Regions from separate parts of the Streptomyces sp. 3214.6 genome, predicted to be linked through region 3. Evidence: riboswitches for the same ligand, from Rfam matches in the RefSeq annotation. Region 3 holds a riboswitch; each other region holds the start of a gene.
The links. Region 3 has a riboswitch for cyclic di-AMP ahead of B5557_RS26465 (LysM peptidoglycan-binding domain-containing protein). Riboswitches for the same ligand answer to the same signal wherever they lie in the genome.

Region 1 (4,878 bases), 1.7 Mb from region 3:
CTTCGGTGCCATGTGTGCCTTACCTCCGTCGTCGGCGGCGGCTGGTCATCTCATGCTGAACGCCCCACCCAAGCCGCCATTCTCACCCGAATCGGTGAGGAGTGGTGTTTTCTCGTAGTCCCCATCTGACCAAATCGCCCACACGAAAACGTCAACCCGAGGGCTCAACTCCGCGTACGCCTGCGGTATGACACGAAAGCAAGGAAAGGCCAACCGACCCGTAGGGGTCCCACCGGGAGACGACGCCTTCCCCTAGGGACACGGGGGTTGGACGGCACAGGCGAGGGAGGGGCGCGGGGCTCGCGGTGAGGGCGCGGGGGGTGCGGGGGCGAGGGGTGTGGGGTGTGGGGCGAGGGGTGTGAGGGCCGGGGTGAGGGGGCGGGCCGGGGTAAGGGGGATGCGGGGCCGGTGGGGGGGTGCGGCACCTGAGTGGGGTGCGGCACCTGAGTGGGGTGCGGGGCCTGAGTGGGGTGCGGGGCCTGAGGGGGTGCCGGGCCGACGGCGATCGCCGGAACTGCGCGGGGTGCCGGACCGGAGGAGGGTGCGGCATCCGAGGGGTCGCCGGATCGCAGGGGGTGCCGAACCGGAGGAAGGTGCCGCGCCGGAGGGGTCGCCGGATCGCAGGGGGGTGCCGGGCCACAGGGGGGTGCCGGGCCACAGGGGGGTGCCGGGCCACAGGGGGGTGCCGGGCCACAGGGGGTGGCGGCCCGGAGGCGATCGCCGGGCCGAAGCGGCGTGACGGGCCGGAGCGGCGTGACGGGCCGGAGCGGCGTGACGGGCCGGAGCGGCGTGACGGGCCGGAGCGGCGTGACGGGCCGGAGCGGCGTGACGGGCCGGAGCGGCGTGACGGGCCGCAGGCGGGTGCCGGGCGGGCCGCAGGCGGGTGCCGGGCGGGCCGCAGGCGGGTGCCGGGCGGCGGGCCGGAGGAGGTCAGCCGGCTCGGTGGACCACCGCGTCGCACAGTTCCATCAGCGCCGCCTTCGCGCCGCACTCCCGCAGCGGCGCGAGCGCCGACCGCGCGTCCTTCGCGTACCGCACGGTGTCCCGGCGGGCCTGCTCCAGCGCCGGGTGCGCGCGGAGCGCCTCCAGGGCCTCGGCGAGCCGGGCGTCGTCGCTCAGGTCGGAGTCCAGCAGCTCGCACAGGGCGATGTCCTCGGGCAGCGACAGGCGCGCCGCCCGCTCCCGCAGCCGCAGCACGGGCAGCGTGGGAACGCCCTCGCGAAGATCCGTCCCCGGCGTCTTGCCCGACTCGTGCGAGTCGGACGCGATGTCCAGGACGTCGTCGGCCAGCTGGAAGGCGACGCCCAGCCGCTCGCCGTACTGCGTGAGCACGTCGACGACCGTCTCGTCGGCGCCCGACATCATCGCCCCGAACCGGCAGGCCACCGCCACCAGCGAGCCCGTCTTACCGCCGAGCACGTCGAGGTAGTGCTCGACCGGGTCCCGTCCGTCGGTAGGACCGGCCGTCTCCAGGATCTGCCCGGTGACCAGCCGCTCGAACGCCTCCGCCTGCACCCGCACCGCCTCCGGTCCGAGGTCGGCCAGGATGTGGGAGGCGCGCGCGAAGAGGAAGTCGCCCGTGAGGACGGCGACGGAGTTCCCCCAGCGGGCGTTCGCGCTGGGCACCCCGCGGCGCACGGCGGCCTCGTCCATCACGTCGTCGTGGTACAGCGTGGCCAGGTGGGTCAGCTCCACGACCACGGCCGACGGCACGATGCCCGGCGCGTACGGGTCCCCGAACTGCGACGCGAGCACCACGAGCAGCGGCCGGAACCGCTTCCCGCCCGCCCGCACGAGATGCTGGGCGGCCTCCGTGATGAACGGAACCTCACTCTTGGTGGCCTCGAGCAAGCCTTCCTCGACAGCCGCCAATCCGGCCTGGACATCGGCTTCCAGAGCCTGGTCCCGCACGCTCAGCCCGAACGGCCCGACGACGGTCACGAGGGGTCTCCTGTCTGCTGGTGTCTACTGGCGATTACGCGGTTTGTCGATAGGTCTCTGCCATCACTCAAGTCAGCGTATCCGGTCACGTTTCGATCACCGATAGCCCCCACGGTTACAGGCCAGGTGGTATCGGATCACGCCCGATATGTTCCTGATTCAAATATATGAACAGATATTTATAGAGTTAGCCGGAAGTAAGGACCTTCCACCCGGCAATGCCATCGATGCCGGAGTCGCCATCCCCACCCCCTTCCCACCGCCACCGACTTGGGATCAATGCCCGATTCGCCGCACTTGTGGACGCTGGTGACTTGACTCACTCCCCCCGCCGAAACCGCCCGATCCCGCCCGATCCGGTCGTTCACGGATTCTCCACACCTCCAAGCAAGTTGAGGCTTTGCACCCACAAAGGATCAAGCACCCCATAGGTCACAGACCAAGGTCAATAGGGGTGATCTGTGAATCCGCTACTTGTTTCGGACATGTGCTCTCGCATACGTTCCCGGCCTGTCGGGCGGAACGCCGAATCCTGCCGCCGCCCGTACACCCACCTAGAACGCACGGCAGGAGCGGGGGAACCAGGTAAGTCGCCAGGCCGGATGTTTCGGACATATCGGTACGGCTCGGGGTGAAGTCGCGCCCGTCAGGACGCGACCGGGCAACTCCCGCCCGAACCCGACAGCTCACCTCGCAGGCGCCGGAGAGGAAATTCATCATGTCCGCTGCCGCTCAGCCGCGCCGCACCCGTCGCAACCGTCTCGTCCGCACGCTCACCGTCGCCGCCACCGGCGCGGCCGTGCTCGCCCTGCCGCTCATCGGCGCGACCGGCGCCTCCGCGGCGACCCCGACCGTCGCCACCGCCACCAGCCTCGGATACGCCAACAACCTCGACGGCTGGATCCGTGCCTCCCTCCACGTCATGGCCCAGCACGGGATCCCGGGGACGTACAACGGCATCTACCGCAACGTCATCCGCGAGTCCTCCGGCAACCCCTACGCCATCAACCTCTGGGACTCCAACGCGGCCGCGGGCATCCCGTCCAAGGGCCTGCTCCAGGTCATCGACCCGACCTTCCGCGCCTACCACGTCGCCGGCACCTCCTGGGACTCCTACGACCCGGTCGCCAACATCACCGCCGCCTGCAACTACGCGGCCGCCCGTTACGGCTCGATCGACAACGTGTTCGGCGCGTACTGACAGATCCCCGTAGGACCCCCAGCCCAGGGGCCTACAGGCCCTACAGGCCCTACGAGCCCTACGGGAACAGTCTTTCGAGGACGACGGCCACGCCGTCGTCCTCGTTCGACGTCGTCACCTCGTCGGCCACCGCCTTGAGTTCGGGGTGGGCGTTGGCCATCGCGACTCCGCGCGCGGCCCAGTCGAACATCGGGATGTCGTTGGGCATGTCCCCGAAGGCGACGGTGTCCTCGGGCCGCAGGCCCAGGTGTTCGGCGGCCAGGGCCAGGCCCGTCGCCTTGGTGATCCCGCAGGGCTGGAGCTCGACCGTGCCGGGTCCCGACATGGTGACCGTGGCGAGCGAGCCGACCGCCGCACGGGCCGTCGCCGCCAACTCGTCGTCGGACAGGGTGGGATGGCGCAGCAGCACCTTGCTGATCGGCTCGCACCACAGATCATCGCGCCGGTCGACCCGCAGGGCGGGCAGCGTCGGGTGCGGCATCCGGTAGCCCGGCTCGATGAGCGTCAGCCCGTCCACGCCGTCCTGATCGACGGCCGCGTACAGCTGCCCCACCTCCGCCTCGATCTTGCCGAGCGCGGTCTCGGCCAGCTCCCGGTCCAGGGTGACCGACCACAGCAGACGGTCCGCGCCGGCGTCGTACAACTGCGCGCCCTGTCCGCACACCGCGAGCCCCCTGCTGTGCAGCCGGTCGAGCAGGGGGCGTACGCGCGGCGCGGGGCGTCCTGTGACCACCAGGTGGCGTGCGCCGGCGGCGGCCACCCGCGCGAGCGCGTCGAGGGACCGGTCGGAGAACGTGTCGTCGCCGCGCAGCAGCGTTCCGTCCAGGTCGGTGGCGATGAGGGAGTACGCAGAGTACGGGGTGTGCTCGGCATATGCGGTGGGTGCGGCCATGATCAGAGAATACGGATGCCGCACCCCCCTGGTTCGACGCGAGCCGGACGACGACCAGGTCCTGTCCGGTTCTGCCAACTCCCCTTTGTCTACTGGTGCGGAACTGGCTGAGGACGGGCACAAAGAAACGGCTTTCTGGCGCATCGCCGGGTAGTGGACGGTTAAAGGCCTCTGTACCGGTTGGCAACAAGATGGGACGCTACCTACCGCGACGCCCGGGTGGAGCGGTACCGTCCAGGTGTCCAGGGGGGACTTGATCGGGGGGTCAGGTTGAGCAGTGGGCGCATTCGTGTGCTGAGGCCGGAAGACCTCGGCGAGGGGGACAGGGAGCGGTGGCGCGCGCTGCGTGCCGCGTCGACGCTTCCGCGAAACCCCTTCATGGAACCGGAGTTCACCGACGCCGTGGGCCTCGTGCGGCCACGCGCGCGCGTGGCGGTGGTGTACGAGGGGCGTGAGCCGGTCGGCTTCCTCCCCTATGAGCGGGGCCGGCTCGGCCAGGGTCAGGCCCTCGCGTACGGCGTCTCGGACGCGCAGGGCGCGGTGCTGACCCCGGGTCTCGGGCTGAACGCCGCCGAACTGATGCGGGCGTGCTCCCTGTCGAGCTTCGCCTTCGACAACCTGGAGGCGACACAGGGGCTGTTCGTCCCGCACGCGGCCGAGGAGTACGCCGCCTATGTCATCGACGTCGGAAAGGGTTACGAGACCTACGAGTCCGTACTGCGGTCCCAGTCGCCGAAGTTCCTGAAGACGACGCTCGCCAAGGAGCGCAGGCTCGGCCGTCAGGTCGGGGAGCTGCGGTTCGTGTTCGACGAACGCGACCCGGCCGCGCTGCGCACGCTCATGG
Region 2 (4,878 bases), 3.3 Mb from region 3:
TTGCTCCCGCGCGCGCTGCACGGCGAGGGAGCGCTCGGTGGGTTCGAGATCGAACTCCAGGCGGACGACGCCGTCCTCGAAGCTGCGCTTCTGGGTGTAGCCGGCGTCCGTGAACACCTTGATCATCTTGGTGTTGGCGGGGAGCACCTCGGCGGCGAAGCGGCGGATGTCGCGCTCGCGGGCGACCGCCGCGATGTGTTCGAGGAGCGCGGAGGCTACGCCGCGGCCCTGGTGGGCGTCCTGCACGAGGAAGGCGACCTCGGCCTCGTCGGCGGGCGCGGAGGCGGCCATGCCGTCGGCGCCAATGCGGTCATAGCGTACGGTTGCGATGAACTCGCCGCCGACGGTGGCCGCGAGTCCCACCCGGTCCACAAAGTCGTGGTGCGTGAAGCGGTGGACGTCCTTCGCGGACAGGCGCGGGTAGGGCGCGAAGAAGCGGTAGTACTTCGACTCGTCCGAAACCTGCTCGTAGAAGCTGACCAGGCGCTCGGCGTCATCGACGGTGATGGGGCGGATGCGTGCGGTGCCGCCGTCGCGCAGCACCACGTCGGCCTCCCAGTGGGCGGGGTACTCGTGCCGGTCCGACGCGCTCTGCATGGGGCCCAGAGTACGGCTCGCGTCCGACAACGGCGCGAGGCAGTCTGTGGAGGACGGATGCCGGATCGAGGCCGCGATCCGGCGACCGCGTGGGACGGGTCGTCATGGACCCGTCCCTCACACGCTTCACGTGTGGAACACTGGTCTAGACAACCTGAACCTGAAGGGCAGCATCACATGGCTGAGCGCCGCGTCAACGTCGGCTGGGCCGAGGGCCTTCACGCCCGCCCCGCTTCCATCTTCGTCCGGGCCGCCACGGCCGCAGGTATCCCGGTGACGATCGCCAAGGCCGACGGCAACCCCGTCAACGCGGCCTCCATGCTGGCCGTGCTCGGCCTGGGCGCCCAGGGCGGCGAGGAGATCGTCCTCGCCTCCGAGGCCGAGGGGGCGGACGTCGCTCTCGACCGTCTCGCGAAGCTGGTCGCCGAGGGTCTCGAGGAACTCCCCGAGACCGTCTGATCAACCACTGGTAATTGAGGGTTGCGGGGCTCGTCCGAATTATCGGGCGAGCCCTTCGCATTTCTCGTTCCCGGGCAGCAGAAATAATCCCCCGCGAATTATCTCCTCTTTGTATACGGCTCTCGTGTTAATGCCGCACGCTCGTCATGTTTACTGGAGGTTGCGAAGTCCTCACACGGTCGATGCGCTCCGGTCCGCCGGAAAAGCGCAGTCGGTGCGCGGCCGTCGTGCGTTCGGTGTGCAGCGCCGTGATCGCCCGCGCGCGCTCCTGGTCGCCGCGCGCCACGGCGTCCACGATCGCGCCGTGCTCCGCCCAGGACTCCACCGGGTTGACCGGCGCCTCCACCGCGTACATCCAGGCGATCTTGTGGCGCAGCTGGGTGAGCATCGACGTCAGGGCATGGCTACCGGAGGACTGGGCGAGCGTCTCGTGGAACCAGCCGCCCAGGGAGCGCAGATCCTCGCTGGTGCCCCTCCTGGCCCGCTCCTGGCCCAGCCGGACGAGGCCACGAAGCACCTTCAGATGGGCCTCCGTGCGCCGCTGGGCGGCCCGGGCGGCGCCCAGCGGCTCCAGGAGCATGCGCATCTCCAGCACGTCCGCCGCCTCCTGCTCGGTCGGCTCCGCGACGCACGCGCCCGCGTGCCGCCGCGTCACGACGAAGCCCTCGGCCTCCAGCGTGCGCAGCGCCTCCCGGACCGGGACGCGGGAAACGCCGTAGCGGCGGGCGAGGAGTTCCTCGGTGAGGCGGCTGCCGCGCTCGTAGACACCCGAGACGATGTCGTCCCGGACGGCCGTGCACACCGAGTGCGCCGGAATACGCATGACGGACCTCCGCCTTAATCCCCGTGAAACGTCGACGATTGACGTGTGTTCCGTGACTCTATTGCAATGAGCGGGAATTTCCGATGGCGGGCCGGAATCCATGGATATTTTTTGGACAGCAGGGCATCGAAAACGGCGAAAGCCCCGGCCGGGAGGGCCGGGGCTGGACGATCTGTCGCCGTGCGCCGTCAGACGTTCACACCGTGCTGGCGGAGGTAGGCGACCGGGTCGATGTCCGAGCCGTACTCCGCCGAGGTGCGGGCCTCGAAGTGCAGATGCGGACCGGTGACGTTACCGGTCGCGCCGGACAGGCCGATCTGCTGGCCGGGAGTGACCTGCTGGCCCACCGAGACGCCGATGGACGACAGGTGCCCGTACTGGGTGTACGTGCCGTCGTTCATCTTGATGACCACCTGGTTGCCGTACGACCCGCCCCAGCCGGCCTCGACGACGGTGCCCAGGCCGACCGCGTGCACCGTGGTGCCGGTCGCGGCGTGGAAGTCGATGCCGGTGTGACTGCCGGAGGACCACAGCGAACTGCTGGCGTGGTAGCCGGTGGAGACGTACGAACCCGTGATCGGCGGCACGAAGGCGTTGAGCCGCTTGCGCTCGGCCTCACGGGCGGCACGCACGCGTGCCTCGCGCTCCTCGACGGCCTTCTTGGCGGCCGCCTCGCGCGCGGCCTGCTCGTAGGCGGCCTTCTTCTGCACGGCGACCTGGTCGTCGATCTGGTCGGCGACGGCCTCGCCGGCGGTGACGACGGGGATCAGCCCGGTCTGTTCGGGGGTGGGCTCGGCGGCGAAGGCCGGGGCGGAGGCGACGGTGGCCATGACACCGGTGGTGGTGAGCGCCGCGACGCCCGCGGCGCGTGCGGTGGTGCGCTGCATCCGGCTGGGCCGACGGTGCTTCCCGGTGGCGCAGGTGAACGCCATGAAGTGGGGGGTGTCCTTTCCTTCCCTCTCGCCTACCGGGTTAGCTGACGGGTTCGGAGCAGGAAGGTCTCCTACGGACCCCCTCGCGGCTCGCGCGGGCGTCCGATTCACCCCAGGGACTTCACGTGGGTCCCCGGCTCCCCTGGCTCGCGCCGTACGGGGACTCGGCGATGACTGTCCGCTGCCGCGGCTGCGGCGCACTGCCTGACGAACAGCCCGGACGAAGCTAAGCGGGACGGGTTTCAATCCTCAAACGAATCCCGGTTTTTGTAGCGCATGCCACAGGGCAGACAGGCAACCTTCGCCTCAATTCGGACGCGCAGTGGCCCTGGTGACGTTTCCGTCGGCCAGGGCCCCTGCGCGTGCGTGCCGTTGGCGCGCCACCGCGCCCGCCGGTCCGCCTACTCGGCGGACACGACCTTCACCGCGCCGATGCCGAGGGCCTCCACCGGCTCCTTGATCCGGGCCGCGTCACCGACGAGGACTGTCACCAGCCGGTCCACCGGGAAGGCGTTCACGGCCGCCGCGGTGGCCTCCACCGTGCCCGTCGCGGCGAGCTGCTGGTACAGCGTCGCCTGGTAGTCGTCGGGCAGGTGCTGCTCGACCTGGTCGGCCAGCGTGCCCGCGACGGCCGCGGCGGTCTCGAACTTCAGCGGCGCCACCCCGACCAGGTTCTGCACCGCGACGTCACGCTCGGCGTCGGTCAGGCCGCCCTCGGCGAGGGTGCGCAGCACCTTCCAGAGGTCCTCCAGGGCGGGACCGGTGTTCGGGGTGTCCACGGAACCGCTGATGGCGAGCATCGCGGCGCCCGAGCCGTCCGGCGCGGACCGCAGGACCTGCCCGAAGGCGCGGACACCGTAGGTGTAGCCCTTCTCCTCGCGCAGGACGCGGTCCAGGCGGGAGGTGAGGGTGCCGCCGAGGCAGTACGTGCCGAGGACCTGCGCGGGCCACACGCGGTCGTGCCGGTCGGCGCCGATCCGGCCGATCAGCAGCTGCGTCTGGACGGCGCCGGGGCGGTCCACGATGACGACCCTGCCGGTGTCGTCGGCGGTGACCGGCGGCACGGGCCGCGGCTGGGCCGAGGAGCCCGTCCAGGCGCCCAGGGTGTCGCCGAGGAGGGCGTCCAGGTCCACGCCGGTGAGGTCGCCGACGACCACGGCGGTGGCCGTGGCGGGGCGCACATGCCTCTCGTAGAACGCGCGCACGGCGGCGGAGTCGATCTTCTCGACGGTCTCCACGGTGCCCTGGCGCGGGCGCGACATGCGCGCGGTGGCCGGGAACAGCTCCTTGGAGAGCTCCTTGGCGGCGCGCCGCGAGGGGTTGGCGAGCTCGTGCGGGATCTCGTCCAGTCGGTTGCGGACGAGGCGCTCGACCTCGCTGTCGGCGAACGCGGGTGCCCTGAGGGCGTCGGCGAGCAGACCGAGGCCCTTGGGCAGGCGCGAGGCCGGCACTTCGAGGCTGAGGCGGACGCCGGGGTGGTCGGCGTGCGCGTCCAGGGTGGCGCCGCAGCGCTCCAGTTCGGCGGCGAACTCCTCGGCGGAGTGCTTGTCGGTGCCCTCGGAGAAGGCGCGCGCCATGATCGTGGCGACGCCGTCGAGGCCGGCCGGTTCGGCGTCCAGGGGCGCGTCGAGGAGGATCTCGACGGCGACGACCTGCTGGCCGGGGCGGTGGCAGTGCAGCACGGTCAGGCCGTTGGCCAGCGCTGCGCGGTCGGGCGCCGGGAACGCCCACGGCTTGGCCTCGCCCGCCGCGGGCTGGGGGTGGAAGTCCATCGTGGCGAGCTCGGTCACCGGGCCGCCTCCTCGTTCTCGTCCTGGTCGGCGGGGGCTTCGGCGGCGGTCGGCTCGTAGACGAGCACCGCGCGGTTGTCGGGGCGCAGTCGGGCCTTGGCGACCTCCTGCACCTCCTCAGGCGTCACGTCCAGCACCCGCTGGACGGCGGTCAGGGCGAGCTGCGGGTCGCCGAACAGGACGGCGTAGCGGCACAGTTCGTCGGCGCGGCCGGCGACCGTGCCGAGCCGGTCGAGCCACTCGCGCTCCAACTGGGCCTGGGCGCGCTCCATTTCCT
Region 3 (4,878 bases):
CGGCCGGAGTGACGGGCTCCGCCATCGCCATCCCGCTGCTCGCCGCCTCGGGCGCGAGTGCCGCCGACGGCACGGTGTGGGACAAGGTGGCGCAGTGCGAGACCGGCGGCTCGTGGAGCGCCGACAAGGGCGGCGGCGAGTACGGCGGCCTGAGTCTCACCCAGAAGCAGTGGGAGACGTACGGGGGGCTCGACTACGCGACGCGCCCCGACCTGGCCAGCCGCAACCAGCAGATCGCGGTGGCGCAGAAACTGCTCGCGGCCGAGAACATCGGCGCCTGGGGCACCTGTGGGCTGACCTCCGGGCTCACCCAGGCCAACGGCGCGCTGAACGTGGACACCGGTCTGGCGAACGACTCGTCCGACTCGCCTGCCTCATCCGGATTGTCCGACCTGTCCAGGGGATTGTCGGGGTCGTCCGGATCGTCCGGGTCCACGGGTTCCTCGAACTCTTCCGGCAGCGGTGACGGTTCGACCGGTTCGACCGGTTCGGCTGGTTCCTCCGGCCCCTCCGGCTCCTCCGGCTCCTCCGGCTCGTCCGGGTCATCCGACTCATCCGGCAATTCATCGAGTTCACCCTCCGCGTCGCCTTCGTCCCCTTCGTCCTCCTCGTCCTCTTCTTCCACCGGTACGGGCGGCTCCACCGGTGCCGGCGCGTCCGACGGCTCCGGCGGTCAGGATGACGCGCAGGCGACCGGCGGCTCGCCCACCGGGGCCCCGAAAGCGGACGACCCGGACAAGTCGGTCCAGGATGCGGGCTCTTGGAGTCTCGTCGACACCGGCTCCCTCGGCTCGGGCCGGCACCGCGGCGCCACCGCCGACGAGAACACCACCAAGAGCGCCACCGTCGCCGACGATGCCGCCGTCGACGGCACCACGACCGCCTCCGTCGGCCGGCATGCCGCGGCCACCTATGTCGTCCAGGAGGGCGACTCGCTCGCCTCCATCGCCGACTCCCTTGGCCTCGACGGCGGATGGCGTGCCCTCTATGCCGAGAACAAGGGCCTCATCGGCGCCGACCCGAGCGACATCGTCCCCGGTCAGACCCTCGACACAGGGGTCAAATAGGGCGCAAAACCCAAGAAAAACAGCGGGAGTTCACGTCACGCTTCGCACTGAATGTCCGGTTTGGTGAAAGTGTGGGATGAGTCTCAGAAGCCCTGATCGTCTTTGAAATTCCGCGGATCGCGTGTCTACGGTCGTCCCGCTCGGCAACCCGAGCCCCGGCCGTCGCAACGCCGAATCCTGCCAGTGGCAGCCCGGGAACAGTCGTCGCGTCAAGCGCCGTAGGCAGGAGCGGGGGACCCAAGGTAGGCGCCGCACCGGGCAGTTGACCGGAGTGGCTTGGGGTGAAGCCGCGCCTCGTGAAAGCGAGAGCGTGGCCGGGCAACTCAACCGGCCCGAACCCGACAGCTCACCTCGCAGGCGTCGGTGAGGGGATCCACCATGCTGTTTTCCGGCAAGGGCAAGCACCGCCGTCCGTCCAAGGCCACCCGCGTCGCCGCGCTGGCCGGCGTCACCGGCGTCGCCATCGCCGCCCCGCTGATGGCGGCCGGCAACGCCTCCGCCGCCACCGCCTCCGAGTGGGACGCGGTCGCCCAGTGCGAGTCCGGCGGCAACTGGTCCATCAATACCGGCAACGGCTACTACGGCGGCCTGCAGTTCTCCGCCTCCACCTGGGCCGCCTACGGCGGTACGCAGTACGCCGCGCAGGCCAACCAGGCCTCCAAGTCGCAGCAGATCGCCGTCGCCGAGAAGGTCCTCGCCTCCCAGGGCAAGGGTGCCTGGCCGGTCTGCGGCACGGGCCTGTCCGGCGCCGCCTACAACGGCAGCAGCTCCTCCGGCTCGTCGAGCAGCACCGGCGGCTCCGGCTCCAGCAGCTCGGACAGCAGCGCCGGCACCCGCTCGACCGAGAACCAGAGCGCCTCCCGCTCCACCGACCGCCCGGCCGCCTCCAAGACGGTCACCACGCCGACCGGCAAGAAGGTCAAGAAGGGCGACGGCGAGTACAAGGTCGTCAAGGGCGACACCCTCAGCTCCATAGCCGAGAAGCACAAGGTCAAGGGCGGCTGGCAGAAGCTGTTCCAGCTGAACAAGGACATCGTCGCGGACGCCGACCTCATCTACCCGGGTCAGCAGCTGCACCTGAAGTGATCCCCCGCTCCCAGAGCGGACCCAGAGAAGCCACAGCGCCCTCACATCCGAGGTCGGCACACTGAAGACCTTGTGAGGGTCACCCCCCGTCCCCACGGGCTCCCCGCTCCGGTGCGTGTTCCCCCGTACGCACCGGAGCGGGGTTTCTCTTTGCCCGCTCGCCCCGCCGCCCGCTCGCCTCACCGCCCCCGCTCGCCCCGCCGCCCGCTCGCCCCGCGCGCTTTCTTCGCCTGTTTGTCACCCGCTCTTTGTTCCGGGCGGGAACAATGTGTACGGTCAGTTCGTCCACAGGGCGGTCGGTCGGCTGCCGACGCCCGTCGGGCGGTTAGGCTCTAGTCGCAAGGCCCGCGGGCCCCGCACTCTCAGCGTCACATCCCAAGAAGGAGATGCTCGTGCCGTCCATCGACGTCGTCGTAGCCCGGGAAATCCTCGACTCGCGAGGGAACCCCACCGTCGAGGTCGAGGTCGGCCTCGACGACGGCAGCACCGGTCGTGCCGCCGTCCCGTCCGGCGCCTCCACCGGCGCCTTCGAGGCCATCGAGCTGCGCGACGGTGACCCGAACCGCTACCAGGGCAAGGGTGTCGAGAAGGCCGTCCTCGCCGTCATCGAGCAGATCGGCCCGGAGCTCGTCGGCTACGACGCCACCGAGCAGCGCCTGATCGACCAGGCCATGTTCGACCTGGACGCCACCGACAACAAGGGCTCGCTCGGCGCCAACGCCATCCTCGGCGTCTCCCTCGCCGTCGCCCACGCCGCCTCCGAGGCCAGCGACCTTCCGCTCTTCCGCTACCTGGGCGGCCCCAACGCGCACCTGCTGCCGGTGCCGATGATGAACATCCTGAACGGCGGCTCGCACGCCGACTCCAACGTGGACATCCAGGAGTTCATGATCGCCCCGATCGGCGCGGAGTCCTTCTCCGAGGCCCTGCGCTGGGGCACCGAGGTCTACCACACGCTCAAGAAGGTGCTGAAGGCCAAGGGCCTGTCCACCGGCCTCGGCGACGAGGGCGGCTTCGCCCCGAACCTCGGCTCCAACCGCGAGGCCCTCGACCTCATCCTCGAGGCCATCAAGGAAGCCGGTTACGCGCCGGGCGAGCAGATCGCGCTCGCGCTCGACGTCGCCGCGTCCGAGTTCTACAAGGACGGCGTGTACGAGTTCGAGGGCAAGTCCCGCTCGGCCGCCGAGATGACCGAGTACTACGAGGAGCTCGTGGCGGCCTACCCGCTCGTCTCCATCGAGGACCCGCTGTTCGAGGACGACTGGGCCGGCTGGAAGGTCCTCACCGACAAGCTCGGCGACAAGGTCCAGATCGTCGGCGACGACCTGTTCGTCACCAACCCCGAGCGTCTCGCCCGCGGCATCGAGGACGGCGCCGCGAACGCCCTGCTCGTCAAGGTGAACCAGATCGGCTCGCTCACCGAGACGCTGGACGCCGTCGAGCTGGCCCAGCGCAGCGGCTTCAAGTGCATGATGTCGCACCGCTCCGGCGAGACTGAGGACGTCACCATCGCCGACCTCGCCGTCGCCACCAACTGCGGCCAGATCAAGACCGGCGCCCCGGCCCGTTCCGAGCGCGTCGCCAAGTACAACCAGCTGCTGCGCATCGAGGAGATCCTCGACGACGCCGCGGTGTACGCGGGCCGCTCGGCCTTCCCCCGCTTCAAGGGCTGACCCTTACGGGGTTAAGCCTTAGCCAGTCGTACGTACGTCCCCGTACTCGGTCCCGTACCGTGTGCGGGGACGTACGCACATGGGAGACGGGAGGCGGGGGAACATGGCCGTGAAGGACCGGGACCGGTTCTCCACCGCGACGAGGATCAAGCTGCTCGGGGAGCAGACCGCGGCCCGGGTCTACCGCTCGCAGACCAAACGCCAGGCCCGCCGCTCCCGCCTCACCGGCCGCGCCGCGCTGCTCGCCCTCGTCCTGTGCACGCTGATCGTCGCTCTGGCCTACCCCATGCGCCAGTACGTCTCCCAGCGCGCCGAGATCGCCGACCTGGAGCGCGAGAAGCAGCAGGCCGGCGAACGCGTCGAGCAGCTGCGCGACCTCAAGGCGCGCTGGCAGGACGACGCGTACGCCGAGCAGCAGATCCGGCAGCGCCTGCACTATGTGCTGCCGGGGGAGACCGGCTACGTCGTGATCGACCCGGACGCGGCCAAGCAGTCCCGCGCCGACCTCGGGGCGGCCGACCGCCCCTGGTACACGAACGTCTGGGACGGCGTCGACAAGTCGGACGCCTCCGACCACTGAACCGACAGAGAGACAACCCCGGAAGTATGGATACGCCCCCGCCGACCACCCCGCGCACCGAGCCCACCGACGCGGACGTAGAGGCCTTCAAGCAGCAGCTCGGACGCCCGCCGCGCGGCCTGCGCGCGATCGCGCACCGCTGCCCGTGCGGTCAGCCGGACGTCGTCGAGACGGCCCCCCGCCTGCCCGACGGCACCCCCTTCCCGACGCTGTACTACCTGACGTGCCCGAAGGCCAACTCGGCGATCGGCACGCTCGAGGCGAACGGCGTGATGAAGGAGATGACGGAGCGGCTGCAGGCCGACCCGGAGCTGGCCGCCTCCTACCGTGCCGCGCACGAGGACTACATCCGGCGCCGGGACGAGATCGAGGAGCTGAGGAACTTCCCCAGCGCGGGCGGCATGCCGGACCGGGTGAAGTGCCTGCACGTCCTCGTGGCGCACTCCCTGGCGGCCGGCCCGGGCGTGAACCC
Region 4 (4,878 bases), 2.6 Mb from region 3:
ATGGATCCGTACTCGAAGCTGCTGGAGGAGCGGATCGTCTTCCTGGGGACGCCGATCGACGACTTCTCGGCGAACAACGTGATGGCCCAGTTCATGTACCTGGAGCACAAGGACCCGGACCGGGACATCGCGCTCTACATCAACTCCCCCGGCGGCTCGTTCAGCGCGATGACGGCCCTGTACGACACGATCCGGTATGTCACCTGCGACGTGGAGACGACCTGTCTGGGCCAGGCGGGTTCGTCGGCGGCGGTGCTGCTCGCGGCGGGCACGCCGGGCAAGCGGTTCGCCCTGCCGGGCGCGCGGATGACGATCCGCCAGCCGTCCCTGCCCGAGCCCGTCGAAGGACAGGCCAGCGATCTCGCCATCCAGGCCGATGAACTGGCGCGCATCCGGGCCACCCTGGAGGGGATGCTCGTCCTGCACACCGGGCGCAGCCCGGAGCAGGTCAGCGCGGACATCGAGCGCGACAAGTTCCTCACCGCCCCGGAGGCCCTGGAGTACGGCCTGGTGGACGGCATCATCTCCACCCGCAAGACCTCGGCCGGCGGCCAGGGTGGGAGGTGAGGGGCCGATGGTGCCCGAACTGCCGCCGCTGCCCGCGTTGACGTGCGCCGAGGCCGAGTTGATCGACGGTTACCTCGACGTCGTCGACCTGCTCGGCCGTATCAATCCCGCCCACCACGGCGACACGTACCGCGGGCTGCGGGCCGCCCAGGCTCTGGTGAGCAAGGCCGCCGTACTGCGTGACGCGCTGACGCTGATGCACCAGCGGGGCGAGAACGAGCTGCACGCCCCGACGCTCGCGCGGGCGCTGTGCGTCCTGGACGGGGAGCGCCGCACGGCGCGCGTCACGGTGCCTCCGCTCTCCGACAGTTGACGCGACCCGGCTCCGGCCGGGCGGTCCGCGCCCCGAGCGTGCCGTCCGGCCCGGAGTTGAAACGGACCAGACGGGCGACCCCCGTTCGGCGTAGCGTGCGCTGTCTTCCACGGCCGGTAGAGGTTGCGCAAATGGGCGCTCTTCGGGCGGAATAAAAGGCTCCACCGCTGGTCCGGGGCCCTGTGGCCGCCTTGACACCTGATCGGCCATCAGGGTGTCCACCCGAACGGGTGAGTGGTGAGTAACCCCACAAATCCCCGGTTCCATTGGGATTTTCGGACATCCGTGAGCCAAGATCCCTGACTGACGACAAGCCCCCGCCACAAGAGGCGGGGCGGTCCGGGCGGACGCCGAGTCCTGCCGCCGCCCGGATGACCGGTCGACAGAAGTGCATCGGCAGGAGTGGAGGACCCAAGCACGACGGGTCGCCGGAACGGTCACGCCATGACCGGGCCGAGCAGCCCTTGGGGTGAAGCCGCGTCAGCGGCCGGGCAACTTCGCCAGCCCGAATCCGACAGGTCATCCTTCACAGGCGGCTGACGAAGGGTTGCGCATGACTGCGCTCAATCGTGTCCCGTCGCTCATGGTCCGGGCCGGTACGGCCTCGGCCTTCGCCATCGCCGCCGTCGGCGGCTCGGTCGTGGTTCCCGGGCTCGCCCCGGACGCCTCGGCTGCCACACCGGCGACGAAGGCGCTCCAGATCGCGGCCTCCAAGAAGGGCGCTCCGTACAAGTACGGGGCCACCGGGCCGAAGAGGTTCGACTGCTCCGGGCTCACGCTGTACTCGTACAAGAAGGCGGGCAAGACCCTGCCTCGGACGGCGGCCCAGCAGTACAACAAGACGAAGCACATCTCGGCGTCCAGCCGCAAGGCGGGCGACCTCGTGTTCTTCCACTCGGGTTCGAACGTGTACCACGTCGGGATCTACGCGGGTAACGGCAAGATCTGGCACTCGCCGAAGACCGGGGACGTGGTGAAACTGCAGAAGATCTGGACCAAGAGCGTCTGGTACGGGCGGGTCCGCTGAGCCGGGTCCACTGAGCCTCCCGGGGCGGCGCCGGCGTCCCTGACGCGCCCTCACCGCCCCGGGATCTCGCCCTCCGCCGGGGCAGTCAGGGCTCCGGCCACCGGCTCCGCCAACGGGACGGTCCACGGGAGTACGACGGTGACCGTCTTGCCGCCCTCCCGGGTGGGCCGCACTCTGAGCTTGCCGCCGCACTCCGCGGTCAGCCAGCGAATGATCACCAGGCCTCGGCCGTTGTCCTGCTGGACGGCGGCCGGCAGTCGTTTCGGGAAGCGCGGGTGGCTGTCGGTGACGCCGATGCGCAGCTGTTCGTCACGGTCGAGGACGAGGTCCACCGTGAAGGTGGGGGATTGCCCGAAAGTGTGCTGTACGGCGTTGGTGGCGAGTTCTGAGACGATCAGCCGGACGGTGTCGGCCGCCTCCGTGTCCGCCGGCAGACCCCACTCCCCGAGGGTGCCGACCACGAAGCCGCGGGCCGTGGAGACCGAAGCGGGATCGCTCGGCAGAGTGACGGATGCTTCCAGGTGATCTGCCATGGCGACGTCGTCCCTTTCCCACGGGACCGAAGTCCGACACGGTGCGTGTGGTTCGAGTACGGTCCCGGACTGGTGCTTCTTCGCCAGACTGCCATTACCGCGCCGGTCACGGGTGGCGATCCACCAAGTTATGCATATATCTGTCGCTCGATGCGGTGAACTCTGCGACGACAGAGCGTATTTGGACGGCCCGTAAGGAGTAAGGAGGAGCCCATGCAACACGGTCCCGCGGTGCGCCGCCGGAAACTGGGCGCCGAACTGCGCACACTGCGCACCCAGGCGGGCCTCACCAGTGGTGAGGCGGCCCGGCTCGTGGGCTGGCACCAGTCCAAGGTGAGCCGCATCGAGACCGGCACCAGTGGGTCAAAACCGGCCGATGTGCGGTTACTCCTCGACGCCTACGGTGTGGCCGATCCACAGCTGCGGGAGCTGATGCTGGCGCTGGCGGGCGTCGAGGGCAGCGGCGGTCGGGACCACTGGTGGCACGCCTACCGCGGGGTGCTGCCGCCCACCTACCGGGACTTCATCAGTCTGGAGTCCCAGGCGAGCGCGATGCGCACACTGGAGACGAGTGTGGTACCGGGGCTGCTGCAGACGCCCGAGTACGCGCGTGCGGTGACCAGGGCCGCGGTGGAGGGCGCCGACGAGGAGCAGCTCGACACCCTGGTGGAGGTACGGCTGGCCCGCCAGGACGTGCTGCGCGCGCAGCCGCCGCTGGAGCTGAACGCGGTGCTGGACGAGGCGGTGCTGCGGCGGGAGGTGGGCGGGCCCGAGGTGATGGCGCATCAGCTCGGTCGGCTGGTGGAGGCGGCCCGGCTGCCGCAGGTGAGACTTCAGGTCCTGCCGTTCTCCGCCGGGGCGCATATCGGCCTAACCGGCCCTTTCGTTATCTTCTCATTTTCGCGCACTTCTGATCTGGATGTGGTTGTCCTCGACCACTTGACGAGTAGCCTCTATCTCGAACGGAAAGAAGACCTCCAGGCCTACACCGAGGCCTTCAACGCCCTTCGGGCGCACGCCCTTTCGCCCGGGGACTCATCGGATTACATCGCCGCGATAGCCGACGGCGCGTAAGGAGGCACCATGTCCGCACTACCGCGGAACGTACCTTCCAGTACCGATTCCGATCACCTCCCGCAGGTGCGGTGGCTGCGCAGCAGCTACAGCACGGGAGCGAACAACTGCGTGGAGACCGCCCGGCCGGCCATCGGCCCCTGGGCCGGCCTGCTCGCCGTACGCGACTCCAAGGACCCGGCCGGACCCGCCCTGCTCTTCTCCCCCGAGAGCTGGACGGGCTTCACGGCAGCGTTCCGCTGAGCGCACCGCGGCACAACACACCGCAGTAGTCGGCAAGCGGTGCTCAGCGGCGACCCACGGCCGTGTCACGCCGACTCATGGTCGTGTCTCGTCGATCACCCGTACAGCGCGTTCCAGCTCGGCCCCGGAGAGGTCCGCACGGGCGGTCAGCCTCAGGCGTGAGATGCCGTCGGGCACGGAGGGAGGACGGAAGCAGCCCACGGCCAGGCCTGCCGACCGGCAGTCCGCCGCCCACCGCACGGCCTCCTCCGGGGACGGCGCACGCACGGAGACGACCGCGGCGTCCGGACGCACCGCTTCCAGACCCGCGGCCGTCAGCCGGGAGTACAGCTCGTCCGCCACCGCACGCGCGCGCGGCGCGCGCTGCGGCTCCGCGCGCAGCAGCCTGAGGGCGGCCAGCGCCGCGCCCGCCGCCGCCGGGGCCAGGCCGGTGTCGAAGATGAACGTCCGAGCCGCGTTGAGCAGATGGTCGATCACGCGCGCGGGGCCCAGCACCGCACCGCCCTGACTGCCGAGCGACTTCGACAGCGTGACCGTGACGACGACGTCGGCGGCGCCCGCGAGACCCGCCGCGTACGGAGCGCCTTGGCCGCCGTCCCCGAGCACGCCGAGCCCGTGGGCGTCGTCGAGGACCAGTCCGGCGCCGTGCTCCCGGCAGGCGGCCGCGAGAGCGGCCAGCGGGGCGGCGTCTCCGTCGACGGAGAAGACCGTGTCGGAGACGGCCACGGCCGGGCCGTCGTGCGTGCCGAGCGCCTTGCGCACCGCCTGCGGGTCGGCGTGTCCGACGACCTGGGTGGTACCGCGGGCGAGTCGGCAGCCGTCGATGAGCGAGGCGTGGTTGCCCGCGTCGGAGACGATCAGCGAGCCGTGCGGGGCCAGCGCGGTGACGGCGGCGAGGTTGGCCGCGTACCCGGAGGAGAACACGAGGGCCGCCTCGAACCCGCAGTGCTGCGCGAGCTCCCGCTCCAGCTCGCCGTGCAGCTCGGTGGTGCCGGTGACCAGTCGGGAACCGGTCGCGCCGCCGCCCCACGTCCTGGCGGCCTCCACGGCCCCCGCCACCACCCGGGGATGCCGGGCCAGACCCAGGTAGTCGTTGCTCGCGAGGTCGAGGAGCGGGGAGT

Region 1: linked by a shared signal. The riboswitch ahead of B5557_RS18305 (transglycosylase SLT domain-containing protein) and the one ahead of B5557_RS26465 (LysM peptidoglycan-binding domain-containing protein) in region 3 are both predicted to bind cyclic di-AMP.
Region 2: linked by a shared signal. The riboswitch ahead of B5557_RS11555 (M23 family metallopeptidase) and the one ahead of B5557_RS26465 (LysM peptidoglycan-binding domain-containing protein) in region 3 are both predicted to bind cyclic di-AMP.
Region 4: linked by a shared signal. The riboswitch ahead of B5557_RS37990 (C40 family peptidase) and the one ahead of B5557_RS26465 (LysM peptidoglycan-binding domain-containing protein) in region 3 are both predicted to bind cyclic di-AMP.

Annotation. Positions count from the first base shown of each region.
Region 1 covers NZ_LT670819.1:4,109,680-4,114,557, forward strand. Annotated here, with positions in the region: gene B5557_RS18295 (LolA family protein) at 1-12, opposite strand, end outside; gene B5557_RS18300 (polyprenyl synthetase family protein) at 931-1,941, opposite strand; cyclic di-AMP (ydaO/yuaA leader) riboswitch at 2,455-2,656, shown strand; gene B5557_RS18305 (transglycosylase SLT domain-containing protein) at 2,660-3,142, shown strand; gene B5557_RS18310 (HAD family hydrolase) at 3,201-4,034, opposite strand; gene B5557_RS18315 (GNAT family N-acetyltransferase) at 4,326-4,878, shown strand, end outside.
Region 2 covers NZ_LT670819.1:2,584,415-2,589,292, forward strand. Annotated here, with positions in the region: gene B5557_RS11535 (bifunctional acetate--CoA ligase family protein/GNAT family N-acetyltransferase) at 1-597, opposite strand, end outside; gene B5557_RS11545 (HPr family phosphocarrier protein) at 775-1,056, shown strand; gene B5557_RS11550 (GntR family transcriptional regulator) at 1,184-1,879, opposite strand; gene B5557_RS11555 (M23 family metallopeptidase) at 2,068-2,811, opposite strand; cyclic di-AMP (ydaO/yuaA leader) riboswitch at 2,826-2,991, opposite strand; gene B5557_RS11560 (M16 family metallopeptidase) at 3,213-4,601, opposite strand; gene B5557_RS11565 (M16 family metallopeptidase) at 4,598-4,878, opposite strand, start outside.
Region 3 covers NZ_LT670819.1:5,835,717-5,840,594, forward strand. Annotated here, with positions in the region: gene B5557_RS26460 (LysM peptidoglycan-binding domain-containing protein) at 1-1,067, shown strand, start outside; cyclic di-AMP (ydaO/yuaA leader) riboswitch at 1,272-1,442, shown strand; gene B5557_RS26465 (LysM peptidoglycan-binding domain-containing protein) at 1,446-2,153, shown strand; gene eno (phosphopyruvate hydratase) at 2,540-3,826, shown strand; gene B5557_RS26475 (FtsB family cell division protein) at 3,930-4,406, shown strand; gene B5557_RS26480 (DUF501 domain-containing protein) at 4,433-4,878, shown strand, end outside.
Region 4 covers NZ_LT670819.1:8,392,309-8,397,186, reverse strand. Annotated here, with positions in the region: gene B5557_RS38000 (ATP-dependent Clp protease proteolytic subunit) at 1-567, shown strand, start outside; gene B5557_RS37995 (hypothetical protein) at 575-880, shown strand; cyclic di-AMP (ydaO/yuaA leader) riboswitch at 1,260-1,430, shown strand; gene B5557_RS37990 (C40 family peptidase) at 1,434-1,907, shown strand; gene B5557_RS37985 (ATP-binding protein) at 1,958-2,440, opposite strand; gene B5557_RS37980 (helix-turn-helix domain-containing protein) at 2,654-3,514, shown strand; gene B5557_RS37975 (DUF397 domain-containing protein) at 3,524-3,757, shown strand; gene B5557_RS37970 (8-amino-7-oxononanoate synthase) at 3,833-4,878, opposite strand, start outside.